Regions from separate parts of the Limosilactobacillus allomucosae genome, predicted to be linked through region 3. Evidence: predicted binding sites of a transcription regulator. Region 3 holds the regulator's gene; each other region holds the start of a gene.

Region 1 (4,120 bases), 920 kb from region 3:
TGACGTATTTATCGAAGTAGGAGCCATCTGCATAAGTGCTCTTTTCAAACTCGGCAAACGTTTCATGACGTTCACGGGCAATGTCGTTGGAGGCTTTGATCGTCCAATAGTTGAGCAGCATAAAGTAGACACTGGTAAATTCCAGGGCGACTGGCGAGCCGTATTGAATATGGTGCTTGGCCAGGTAGCCGTGCAGTCCCATGGCACCGAGACCGATCGCGTGAGCCATGTCGTTGCCGTGCTCGATTGACGGAACGACGTCAAGGTGCTCAATGTCGCTGATATGGGTCAGTCCCCGTACCATGGCGCTAACTGAGCGGCCAAAGTCTGGCGTTTCCATCATGTTGGCGATATTGGTGGAGCCAAGATTGCAAGAAACGTCGGTCCCCAGCTTGGCAAACGTCTGATCATCGTTAACGATTGACGGCCGCTGAACCTGAGCAATTTCTGAACAAAGGTTGCTCATTACGATCTTGCCGTCGATTGGATTGGCACGGTTGACGGTATCCAGATTGACGATGTATGGGTAGCCGGACTCCTGCTGCAGCTTGGAGATCTCATCTTCCAAGTCGCGAGCGTTGACCTTATATTTGGTAATGGCATCGTTAGCGACCATATTCTCATATTCATTGGTGATGTCGACGTACGAGAATGGCACGCCATAGATGCGCTCAACGTCATAAGGACTGAACAAGTACATCTCTTGATTGGCTTCAACCAGTTCGTAAAATTTATCGGGAACGGTAATCCCAAGCGAAAGCGTCTTGATTCGAATCTTTTCATCAGCATTTTCTTTCTTGGCAGACAAGAAGGCTACGATATCAGGATGAAAGACGCTTAGATAGACTACGCCAGCGCCTTGCCGCTGACCCAGCTGATTTGAGTAGGAAAAAGAGTCCTCCAAAAGCTTCATGACTGGGACGACCCCGCTGGCGGCACCTTTGATCTTTTTGATTGGTGCGCCCGCTTCACGGAGGTTGGAAAGGTTGATGCCAACGCCACCGCCGATCTTGGAAAGCTGCAGGGCGGAATTGATCGTCCGTCCGATTGAGTTCATATCATCGGTTGCCTGAATCTCAAAACAGGATACGAATTCGCCGCGCCGTTTGCGACCAGCATTTAAAAAGGTTGGCGTAGCTGGCTGATAGCGCTGGTGAATCAATTCATCGGCCAGCTGCATGGCCAGTTCCTCATTGCCGTCAGCCAAAAACAAGGCGTTCATGGCAACGCGATCAATGTAGTTTTCCAGGTAGTATTCCTTGTCGTTGGTTCGCAGGGCATACTGAGCGTAAAACTTGTAGGCCGCCATAAATGAATGAAAATGAAAATCCTGGGCCTTTAAAAAGTCGTAGAGCTTTTCGATGAATTCAAAGCGGTACTTGTGCATAAAGCCGGTTTCGATATAATCGTTTTCTTCCAGCCAGTCATAGCGTTCCTTTAATGAAGCAAAGCGTTTGGTGTTGGGCAAAACGTTTTCTTTGATAAAATCAGCTAAGGCTTCGTGATCCTTATCAAGCTGGATTTGACCGTCTTTAGGAATGTTGAGTTCATTATTGAGGTCGTAGTATTTTACTTTGGTGAGGTCGATATCTGATAGTGCCATGGATAACTCCTTTTTCCAGTGCAATAAAAAGCGGGCATCGTGCAAAATGATTGAACGATCCCCGGGAATAACGCGGTATAATTGACAATTAAGCCAATTGCTTCAGCATGTCAGGACGGAAGCCGGTAAAGGATTGACCGTCAGGCAGCTTGATTACTGGCGTTGCCTTAAAACCGTCAGCTTTCAGTTGATCAACATATTCTGGATGCTCGTCAATATTGTGTTCAACAAAGTCAACGTGGTGCTGCGTTAGAAACATTTTGGTCATCTTGCATTGAATACAGTTGTTTTTAGAGAAAACAGTAATCATAAATCTCAATCCCCTTTAACTTTTCGTTGAATTAATGTTTTATAGTATAGCGGGTTATGGAGAAATTACAAGCATTGACATACTACATAATGTGCGCTTGCAAAACGTCAATACAACATGTAGTGGCTAGGCGATAAGGGATTGAGGTGCTGACGGCTGCGGCAAATTTTTTATTTTCAATGAAGATTGCTTCATAACTCACACGGTAGAAAAATCACAAAAACCATTATACACTGATTAATAATAATTGATAAGGGAGAAAAATTTTGCAACCGGAAGATTATATGGAAATGGCGTTGGCAGAAGCAAGACAGGCTGAATTAATGGATGAGGTACCGATTGGGGCCATCGTTGTCTATCATGGCAAGGTGATCGGTGCTGGTCATAACATGCGGGAGAGATTTCAAAATGCAGCCTATCATGCCGAACTGCTGGCCATTATGGAAGCCTGCGAGTATCTGGGAAGCTGGCGACTGGAAGAATGTGATCTGTACGTAACGCTGGAGCCGTGTATGATGTGCAGCGGTGCCATTATGAACTCACGAATTCGTACTTTATATTATGGTGCCAAAAATCCTAAAGCCGGCACGGTCGACAGCCTGTACCACCTGCTGAGCGATTCAAGATTCAATCATCAAGTTGAGATTAGATCAGGAGTCAAAGAAAAAGAATGTCAGCAGCTGCTCAAACAATTTTTTAAACGGGTTCGCAAAGCACGCAAAGCCGCTAAAAAAGCAGCTCAGCAAAAGAATTAACAGAAGACTGGCATTTAGTTTTAAAATAGTGTAAGATATTATTTGCCGTAAGGTCATGGGGCAAGGTTGTGCCTACGAATCGTGTCAGGTCCGGAAGGAAGCAGCACTAAGTTCGCTACAGCTTGTGCCCCATGTTTTTTTATGAAGATTAACCGCTGTGTGGATCGTTTCGCACGGCTTTTTTTATGTACAAAATATTTTTTCAATCGAATTGCGACGATTTTACTAGTATAATAACGATAATACGGATTTTTACCAGAAAGGAAGCAGTCAAGATGAGCTATCAGGCGCTTTACCGAGTTTGGCGGCCACAGCGATTTGACGAGATCGTTGGTCAGCAGGTGGTTACGCAGACTTTAAAAAACGCGATCATAACCAAGCAGATCAGTCATGCTTATTTGTTTGCCGGGCCAAGGGGAACTGGCAAGACCTCAGCGGCAAAAATCTTCGCTAAAGCCATTAACTGTCATCATCAGCAAGACGGCGAACCTTGCAATGAATGCGAGATCTGCCGGGCGATTACTAATGGACAGCTTGGCGACGTGATTGAAATTGATGCTGCTTCCAACAACGGGGTCGAAGAAATACGCGATATCCGCGACAAGGCCAAGTATGCGCCAACTCAAGCCGACTACAAGGTTTATATCATTGATGAAGTGCACATGCTTTCAACCGGGGCGTTCAATGCCCTTTTGAAAACCCTGGAAGAACCGCCAGCCAATGTGATTTTTATCCTGGCAACCACCGAGCCGCATAAAATTCCGCTGACTATCATCAGTCGGGTACAGCGGTTCGATTTTCGACGGATCTCAGCTCAGGATGCTTTTGAGCGCATGCAGTATATCCTGGATCAAAAGCACGTTGAATATGAAAATGACGCGCTCTGGGTAATTGCCAATGCTGCTGAGGGTGGCATGCGTGACGCACTGAGTATTTTGGATCAGGTCTTGTCGTTTAGCGATAACCAAGTCAAACTGGACGACGCGCTTTTGGTTACCGGCAGCGTCACCAAGCAGCTGCTGAAAAAATACTTTGATGAGACGACCAGTCATCAAAGTGCCGCGGCCCTGCATACAATGAAAGAGATTCTGGATCAGGGTAAGGACGGTCAGCGCTTCATCGAGGACTTGATCTCATTTATTCGCGACGTGCTGCTTTATCAAGAATCGCCACAGCTGGTCAACGTTGCGGGCTCTGGACTTAAGGAAGCCGATTTTCAGCAGTTGAGTCAGGCTGCCAGTGCCGATGAGCTGTACCAAATGATCGACGAGTTAAATGAGATTCAAGAAGAGATGCGCTTTACGACGCACCCTGACGTCTATTTGGAAGTCTTGACGGTCAAGCTTAGTCAAATCAAGCCGCAAGATAATAAAACGAGTGCGTCGGATCCCCGGCTTAATCAGACGATTGGTCAGCTGCAGCAAGAGATTCAGCAGCTGCAGGCAGCAATTG
Region 2 (4,120 bases), 150 kb from region 3:
TGGCCGTGCCTGAGGATTGCCAAGGTAGCCGCAAGTCCGTTTAACCACGTCACAGGTTGCGGGATCAGTGTTGCCGCATTGTGGACACTTAAAGCCGCGCGCTGTGGCCTTGAACTCGCCTTTAAAGCCGCACTTGAAACATTGATCGATTGAGGTGTTGGTTCCCAGATAGCCGACATGATCGTATGCCCAGTCCCAAACGGCTTCCAACGCTTTCGGATTCTGACGCAGGTTTGGATATTCGCAGTAGTGAATGAAACCACCCGCTGCGTACTGAGGAAAGTCTTCTTCAAACGTCAGCTTTTCAAATGGCGTCGGATGCTTGCGGACGTCATAGTGGAAGCTGTTGGTGTAATATTCCTTGTCAGTGACGTCTTCAACCAGGCCAAACTTCTTTTCGTCATCCCGGCAGAACGTGTCCGTTAAAGATTCGGCTGGCGTGGAGTAGACGCTGAAGTGGTAGCCTTCTTCTTTTTCCCATTGCGCACAAAGGTCATGCATCTGTTTGACGATTGAAACCGCAAAGTCGTGAGCTTCCTGGTTGTGTTCCCACTTTGGACCGTAGAACGTTGAGCAGACCTCATACAGACCAATGTAGCCCAATGATACGGTCGCGCGGCTGTTCTTGAAGACCTCATCAACGCTGTCGTCTTTCTTCAGCCGCTTGCCAAACGCACCATACATGTAAAGCAGCGGCGCGTTTTCCGGCTTGGCTTCCTTGGTCCGCTTGATCCGGTAGTCCAGCGCGATCTTGGCAATGTTCATCTTTTCATCAAAGATCTGCCAGAACAGCTGCTTGTCGCCATGAGCCTCCAAAGCGATCCGAGGCAGGTTGACCGTAACCACGCCCAGGTTCATCCGGCCAGAGTTGACCTCCTTGCCGTTTTCATCTTTCCAGCCCTGCAAAAACGACCGGCAACCCATTGGCGTCTTGAATGAGCCCGTAATCTCCTTGATCTTGTCATACATCAATAGGTCAGGGTACATCCGTTTAGTAGAGCATTCCAGCGCCAACTGTTTGATATCATAGTTGGGATCGCCTGGCTTAAGATTCAGACCGCGCTTTAAAGTAAAGATCAGCTTCGGGAAGATCGCCGTCCGATGTTCCTTGCCCAGCCCCTTGATGCGAATCTGTAAAATTGCTTTTTGAATCTCGCGGCAGATCCAGGAAGTTCCCAAACCAAAGTTGATCGTCGTAAACGGTGTCTGCCCCTGACTGGAGTAGAGCGTGTTGATCTCATATTCCAGAGCCTGCATCGCGTCATAAATGTCTTTTTTAGTCTTGGCCTTGGCATAGGCTTCCTGCTTGTCTGGCGCAACCCATTCCTTGGCATCCTTCATGTGCTTTTCATAGTTAAGCTTGGCATATGGCTCCAACAGCTGGTCAATGCGGTTGGCCGAGCAGCCACCATACTGCAGTGAAGCTACGTTGGCAATAATCTGCGACATCTGAGCCGTGGCCGTTTGAATGGAGCGTGGTGAAGAAACCCACGCGTTCCCAATCTTAAAACCATTTTTGAACATTTCGTCAAAGTCGATCAGACAACAGTTGGTTTCTGGCATAACTGGAGAGTAGTCCAAATCGTGCCAGTGAATGTCGCCACGCAGATGTGCCTTGGCAACGATACCTGGCAGCATTTTGAGTCCCAGTGCTCGACTAACCACACCGGCTTCCAGGTCACGCTGCGTGTTAAAGACCCGTGAGTCCTTGTTGGCATTTTCGTGCACGATATGGGAATCACGGCCAAACAGCTGATGGAGCTTGTTCATCGGATTAGTGGCCTCGGCAAAGGCTTCTTCATCCTGCTTGCGGTATTCAATGTAGCGCGTTGCCAGATCGTCATGACCAGCCTGGCGCAGTCCATCAACAAAAGCTTCGGCAATCTCAATCGTCGTGGCGCTTGCCTGATCCTTAAAGGCCTGTGACAAAGCTTGGCAGACGGATTGTTGCGTTGCCCAATCCGCGTCAAGTGACTTAAAGATCAAGTTCAGCTTATAGGCATAAAAGGGCGTTTCAGTCCCATCCCTTTTAACTACCTTTAAATCTGCCAGACTATTTAGCCCGGTGTTTTTTTCCGTCTGCAGCTTCATTGTGATCCTCTCCTTTTTTGAACACCATCTATATTAGCGCAAAACACAACATCTAGTTAAGCCTTGACTTTTACATCACTATATGTTGTAGTCAGTAATTTGTTATTGCAGATCGAGGTTATAAAATAGATTTCATAATCGTACGTTAAGGCGATCAAAAGCACGCTAAAACTCAATTCTTGATTTGGCATGAATCGCATATCGAACTGAATTCAATGTATAATCCAAAGCTAATTTATCGTTTGATATGCTCATAAAATCGTCCTAAATTTTTCTGGATATATGATAAAAATACCATCACTTCCAAAAACAGCCAAAGACTATCATAGTTGCTAATCATTGATATATCAAGGCTTGACAAGAATTTAACGCTGAGTAAAACGTGATAGTTCTGATTGGATCAAGCTTTAAAAAATTTTTAGCGAGCCAGCTGTCGCCATGCTTTTTAATTTTTTCTATTATATAAATAACAGCCCGACCATTGCGATCGAGCTGTTTTAAAATTGATCAATATCATAAATCTCTTTAATTGCTTTATCAACATTGGTAAACGGATCATCGTCATAGATCTTGTTATTCTTTTGATAAAGCCGTTCAGCATTTAATTTGGCGGTCTGAACTTTGTCTTCAAGATATTTTGAATAATCAGAGCCTTTGAAACGACGATAATCTTGGCCAAAGTACTTTTTCCCCGAAAGTTTTTGATAAAGTCCTTTTCTTGTATATGATTTCATTACACTTTCAAAATGCATCAAAATCCAAATCTCAAATGAAATTGAAGAAAAAATCACTTTAATGTTATAGCGCTCGGCAAGTTTTTCGCAATGTTGCAGTTCTGCTCTTGAGTGATCATCGCGGTCAAAAACAACATATACCTGATCAAATTTTTCTTGTTTTTGGTGTTGATTGGCGGTCTCAATCAACTTTCTTCCAGAAGCCCCAGCATCTTTGACTTTTATTTTTGTGTGATATGTTGTCACGACATTGCCGCGACGATATTTTTTGTTAAGCATGTCAAAATACTGTTTTTCCGATGCGCCCTCGCAAAAAATGCCAATACTAAAATGTGGTTTTATCTTTTTCCTCGTTCTTGACATATTGTTCCCCCACTATGCCATCAACTCTTGCCAAAGTCTTCAATAATTCTTCGGTATCAACGATCGGAACGGCCCCATATCGTCCCTCAATGTAACGCTTGGCAAAATGAATATCCAGGCGTCCCTTAGTGCGTGGATCATTAAAATCAAAAATTGAGTTTAACGTGCTGATACCATGAAAATCTTTCTCAGCTAAGTAAATCTGGTCAATTCTCACCTTTAAGTCCATCAGCTGAATATTATGCGTTGTTAAGATAAACTGATTTAGGTTTTGCTTTGAATTAAAAATTCTGACCAGCGACTGTGACAATTCGTTATGAAGCGAATCATCAAATTCATCAATCAAAATTGTTTTGTGACTGCCATTAACCTGCGAATAGATAATGTACAGCACTATCTTAAAGATACGGATTGTCCCAAGCGATTCTTGGCTTAATGAAAATTCCTCATCTCCAACGACCTGTCCGGCACCATTATATTTTTTATGAACAGTAAATAGTTGCGGCACAGTTTTCTGCGCATCTTTAAAGAGTGGCTGCAGCTGTTCAGGAATATCTTGTAGATTTGGCGTAGGTATATCGCGAACCCTAATGTCAATAATATTAAAATCAGCGTTTCGTAAAAAGGCCACCATTTCATCTTTCAAGATTTGATTCTTCATTAATTCGACCAACTTTGCTGGTACGATGCCTGAATTATTAATTGCGTATAAATCATTATAAAACCATTTAAAGATACGCATTGCATGAATATCGTTGAATTGTTGCGCAATATAGAGAAACAGGCCATTGATACGCATATTTTTAATATATGCTTTTAATTGATCAGGTACGTTCAATAAATTCTGATCTTGTCGCTTGAAATAATTGATAGTCTTGTTTCGCTTAATAATGTCTAATGATTCATAAGTTACCGCACGTGCATTATAGTCA
Region 3 (4,120 bases):
ACGCCAATTCAAGGCAGCGCGGCCGATATCATCAAGATTGCCATGATCAATATGGACAAGATGCTGCGGGCTCATGATCTTAAAGCGCGGATGCTTTTACAGATTCATGACGAACTGGTCTTTGAGGCGCCAGCTGCCGAGATTCCAACTTTGGAAAAACTGGTGCCGCAGGTTATGGATTCGGCCTTCAAGCTGGACGTACCGCTAAAGGTTGAAAGCAAGTATGGCGACACCTGGTATGATCTGAAAAAATAAATAAAGCTTTAGGCCGTGGCAGTCAAGGCTAGCCGCGGCTTTTGCTTTGGAATGCGTTTTGAGCAAAAAATTGGTTGAAAACTGAAAATCAACTATAATCGATAATGATTCTAAAAGAAACGAGGACGATCAAATGCCAGAGATGCCAGAAGTAGAGACCGTACGCCGAGGGTTGATGAATATTGCCGCGGGCCGTAAGATTCAAGGGATTGACATTTACTATGGGAAAACGATTGAAAACGACATCGATGAGTTTCGGCAAGCCTTGATTGGTCAGACGATTGAACGGATTGATCGGCGGGGCAAGTATCTGTTGTTTCGCTTTACCAATGATCTGACCATGGTTTCACATTTGCGGATGGAAGGCAGCTATTATCGCCAGCTCAATGATGGTCCAATCGACAAGCATACGCATGTAGTTTTCCATTTTACGGATGGTACGGAGCTTTGCTATCGCGACACGCGCAAGTTTGGCCGCATGCGCTTGGTTAAAACCGGTGAAGAGATGCAGGTCGGCGGCTTAAAGACTATGGGACCAGAACCAACTGCCAAAGACTTTAAGGTTGACTATTTTAAACGAATTCTGAAAAAGAGCCGCAGTAAAATCAAGCCGTTTTTACTAAATCAGGATCACGTTGCCGGACTGGGTAATATTTATTGCGACGAGGTTCTTTGGCAGAGCCGCATTAATCCCGAACAGCCGGCTAATACGCTGACCGACGAGCAGATTCAGACGCTGCATGACAATATCATCAAAGAGATTGCCAAGGCGACTAAATACAAGGGGACAACCGTGCATACGTTTATGAATGCCTTTGGTGAAGCTGGCGCCTTTCAAAATCAGCTGGAAGTTTATGGTCGCGGCGGCGAGAAATGCGAACGATGCGGACATAAACTGGTTAAGATCAAGGTAGCTCAGCGTGGCACGACTTTTTGTCCTCATTGTCAGGCTTGGGCAGGTGATCAGAAATGACTAGGGTAATCGGTCTGACGGGCGGGATTGCAAGCGGTAAGTCAACCATCAGCAATATCTTTAAAGAAGTCGGCTGGCCGGTAATTGATGCCGATCAGACAGCCCGTCAAGTCGTTATGCCTGGCAGTCTTGGCCTGGCACAGATCATAAGCCGCTTTGGCAGCCAAGTGCTTCAGCCTGATGGCACGCTTGATCGCGCGGCGCTGGGCAGCGTGGTTTTTGATGATCCCAAAAGCCTCAGCGATCTGGATCAAATCGAGCATCCTCTGATTATGGCAGCAATCGATAAACAGCTGGCCGGCTTTAAAAAACAAGGGCTGCCCGTGGTGGTTTTAGATGTGCCGTTGCTGTTTGAAACTGGGCTGGATCAGGAATGCGATCTGACCGTTTTGGCAGTCGTTGATCGCAAAACGCAGCTTGAGCGGTTGATGAAACGAGATCATTGTACTAAAGCCGCTGCTTTGAAAAGAATCAATGCTCAGATGCCTTTAGAAGAAAAAATGCGGCGTGCCGATGTGATAATCGACAACAATGGCTCGCTTGCACAAACGCGTCTTCAAGTGGCAAGACTGGTTGAACGAGTAAGTCAGCAAAAATGATCGCAAGTGTGATAAGATAAATGCATAACCTATTGACAGGAGGAATTCGGTATGCAATGTCCACACTGCCATCATAACGGATCACGCGTGGTTGACAGTCGTCCCAGTGAAGATGGCACCTGTATTCGTCGCCGCCGCGAATGTGCAACCTGTGGCTTTCGCTTTACTACTTTTGAGCGCTATGAGGAAACGCCGCTTTTAGTAATCAAAAAAGATGGCACGCGGCAGGAATTCAATCGCCAAAAAGTTTTAAACGGGTTGGTCCGCTCGGCTGAAAAGCGTCCCGTCAGCATGGAAAAACTTACCAGCATCGCCAATGAGGTTGAAAGACGCGTCCGCTCACGTGGGGAAAATGAGGTTTCCAGTCAAGTGATTGGCGAATACGTTATGAATGCGCTCAAAGACGTTGATGAGATCTCCTACATTCGTTTTGCCAGCGTCTATCGGCAGTTTAAAGACGTCGATGCGTTTATGAATGAGCTGGAGGCCATGATCAACCAGAATCATCAAAAGCATCAAGACTGATTAAGGAGGAGTCGTTATGGCTGAAGTGCAAGGGCGCTTGACGCCGCAAACCGGCTTTATCGTGGCCGCTGCGTCAGACTTTGTACGGTTTGACCAAGCGACTTTTATTGATTTTTACCAACCATTGCTGAGTCCCACCGCGCTGGGGCTTTTTTATGCTTTGCAAAGTCAGCTGGTCCCCGAACCAATGCTGACCAAGCGCCAGGCCCACAGCATCATGCTGGATCGCTTGAATCTGGGGGTTGCTCAATTTGCTGAGGCCCGTAATAGTCTGGAGGGCGTTGAAATGCTGCAGACTTTTTATCAGCAAGATGAGATTGGCGGCGTCTATGTCTACGTTCTGCAGCCTACGATGACGCCTGAAGAATTCATTAATGATGATCTTTTGAGCGTTCGGCTGCTCCAGCAGATTGGCGAGCAGCGGTTTGACGAGCTGGTTGCCCGCTCAAGACGCTATCAGTTCGATACCAGCCGTATGCATAATCTGACCCATGACTACTTTGAGGTTTTTCGACCTGATCGTGCGGCCTGGGATGCGGAACGGCCAATTTTAAATAATGCCAGAGCGACGGCGGTTCCTGAAAGTCAGACAATCCAAAAATTACCGTCTAACAGCTTTGACTTCAACTTTCTGCTTGATCAGCTGAGAAATCGTGGTATTGATCTGCAAAGCGTTAAGGAGCAGCGGAAACTGATCATCTCAGAAAGCGTTCTCTATAGTATTGATGAGAGCAGCATGGCCAGCCTGGTATACGATGCGACGGATTTTAGAAGCGGCATTCTGCAGCCTCAGGCTCTAAAACGCGGCATTGCAGCCCATTATGCCGGCACGCTGCGCAGACCAGACGATCCAGCCCCGGCAATTCCGGCGACAGCTGAGGATCTAACCGACCTGGGCGAGGTTGAGCGCAGCCTGATTCAGACGGCACGCCAGTACGCACCTTATGACTATCTGGCTGGAATCAAGCAGTCAAGCGGTTCTGGCTATGTTTCGCCAAATGAGCGCAACACCTTGACGCGCTTGGTTGAGCAGGGGCAGCTGCCCGGTGAGGTTGTCAACATACTGATCTATCATATAATCGTCCAAAAAGAAAATACCACCTTAAAGGCCAGTCTGGCAGATGGGATTGCCAATGCCTGGATCAAGGCGGGAGTGAAGACGGCAGCTGACGCTATTCGTGAAATCAAGAATCATAAAAAGGACAATGATAGGCAGGCTTCATCAAAGCCCAAGCGCCGCTATTACTCAAACGGCCGCAGCAATATCAACGAGGAACTGCCGGAATGGGCAAAACATCCGGAAAAAGTCAAAAATAAAAAGCCGTCTGCTGAAAAACTTGCTAAGATTGACCAAATGCTGGCTGAACTTGATCAGCAAAAAAACAGTTCAGATCAAAAACAATGATTGGAGGGATTGCCAATGCGTCCTATCATAGAAACCATTAACTCAATTATCGGCGGGCAAAGCGGCTCACCTCAGTATCAGGAACTGATTAAAAAGGCCTACCAAGATCCTGAGGTGCAGAGCTTTTTGCGTAAGCACCGCGCTGAACTGACTGATGAGCAGATCAAGCGGGGCGGATCAAAACTTTATGAGTTCTACCATGAAAAAATGCTGCTCCAAAATCATCAGACCAGCATTGCACCTGGCTATACTCCTCAGCTGGTCGTCAGCGCCGGCCGAATTGACGTCGTCTATGTGCCGACCGCTCAGCTTAAGGCACAGCAGCAGGCTGCCGAGTTAAGGCAGCGCGTAACGACCGTTCGG

What was found. The regulator NrdR, encoded in region 3, represses ribonucleotide reductase genes. The targets are predictions, from matches to a motif close to ACACNATATATNGTGT.
Region 1: nrdH (glutaredoxin-like protein NrdH) is a predicted target of NrdR. The motif match lies at 2,024-2,039, and genes of this name have one in related genera.
Region 2: nrdD (anaerobic ribonucleoside-triphosphate reductase) is a predicted target of NrdR. The motif match lies at 2,167-2,182, and genes of this name have one in related genera.

Annotation. Positions count from the first base shown of each region.
Region 1 is NZ_CP154878.1:310,495-314,614, forward strand. It holds gene nrdE (class 1b ribonucleoside-diphosphate reductase subunit alpha) at 1-1,603, opposite strand, end outside; gene nrdH (glutaredoxin-like protein NrdH) at 1,692-1,913, opposite strand; gene tadA (tRNA adenosine(34) deaminase TadA) at 2,180-2,668, shown strand; RNA gene ffs (signal recognition particle sRNA small type) at 2,716-2,812, shown strand; gene dnaX (DNA polymerase III subunit gamma/tau) at 2,944-4,120, shown strand, end outside.
Region 2 is NZ_CP154878.1:1,895,533-1,899,652, forward strand. It holds gene nrdD (anaerobic ribonucleoside-triphosphate reductase) at 1-2,091, opposite strand, end outside; gene ABC765_RS08805 (RloB family protein) at 2,589-3,188, opposite strand; gene ABC765_RS08810 (ATP-binding protein) at 3,151-4,120, opposite strand, start outside.
Region 3 is NZ_CP154878.1:1,742,420-1,746,539, reverse strand. It holds gene polA (DNA polymerase I) at 1-255, shown strand, start outside; gene mutM (DNA-formamidopyrimidine glycosylase) at 389-1,228, shown strand; gene coaE (dephospho-CoA kinase) at 1,225-1,827, shown strand; gene nrdR (transcriptional regulator NrdR) at 1,879-2,352, shown strand; gene ABC765_RS08000 (DnaD domain protein) at 2,369-3,757, shown strand; gene dnaI (primosomal protein DnaI) at 3,773-4,120, shown strand, end outside.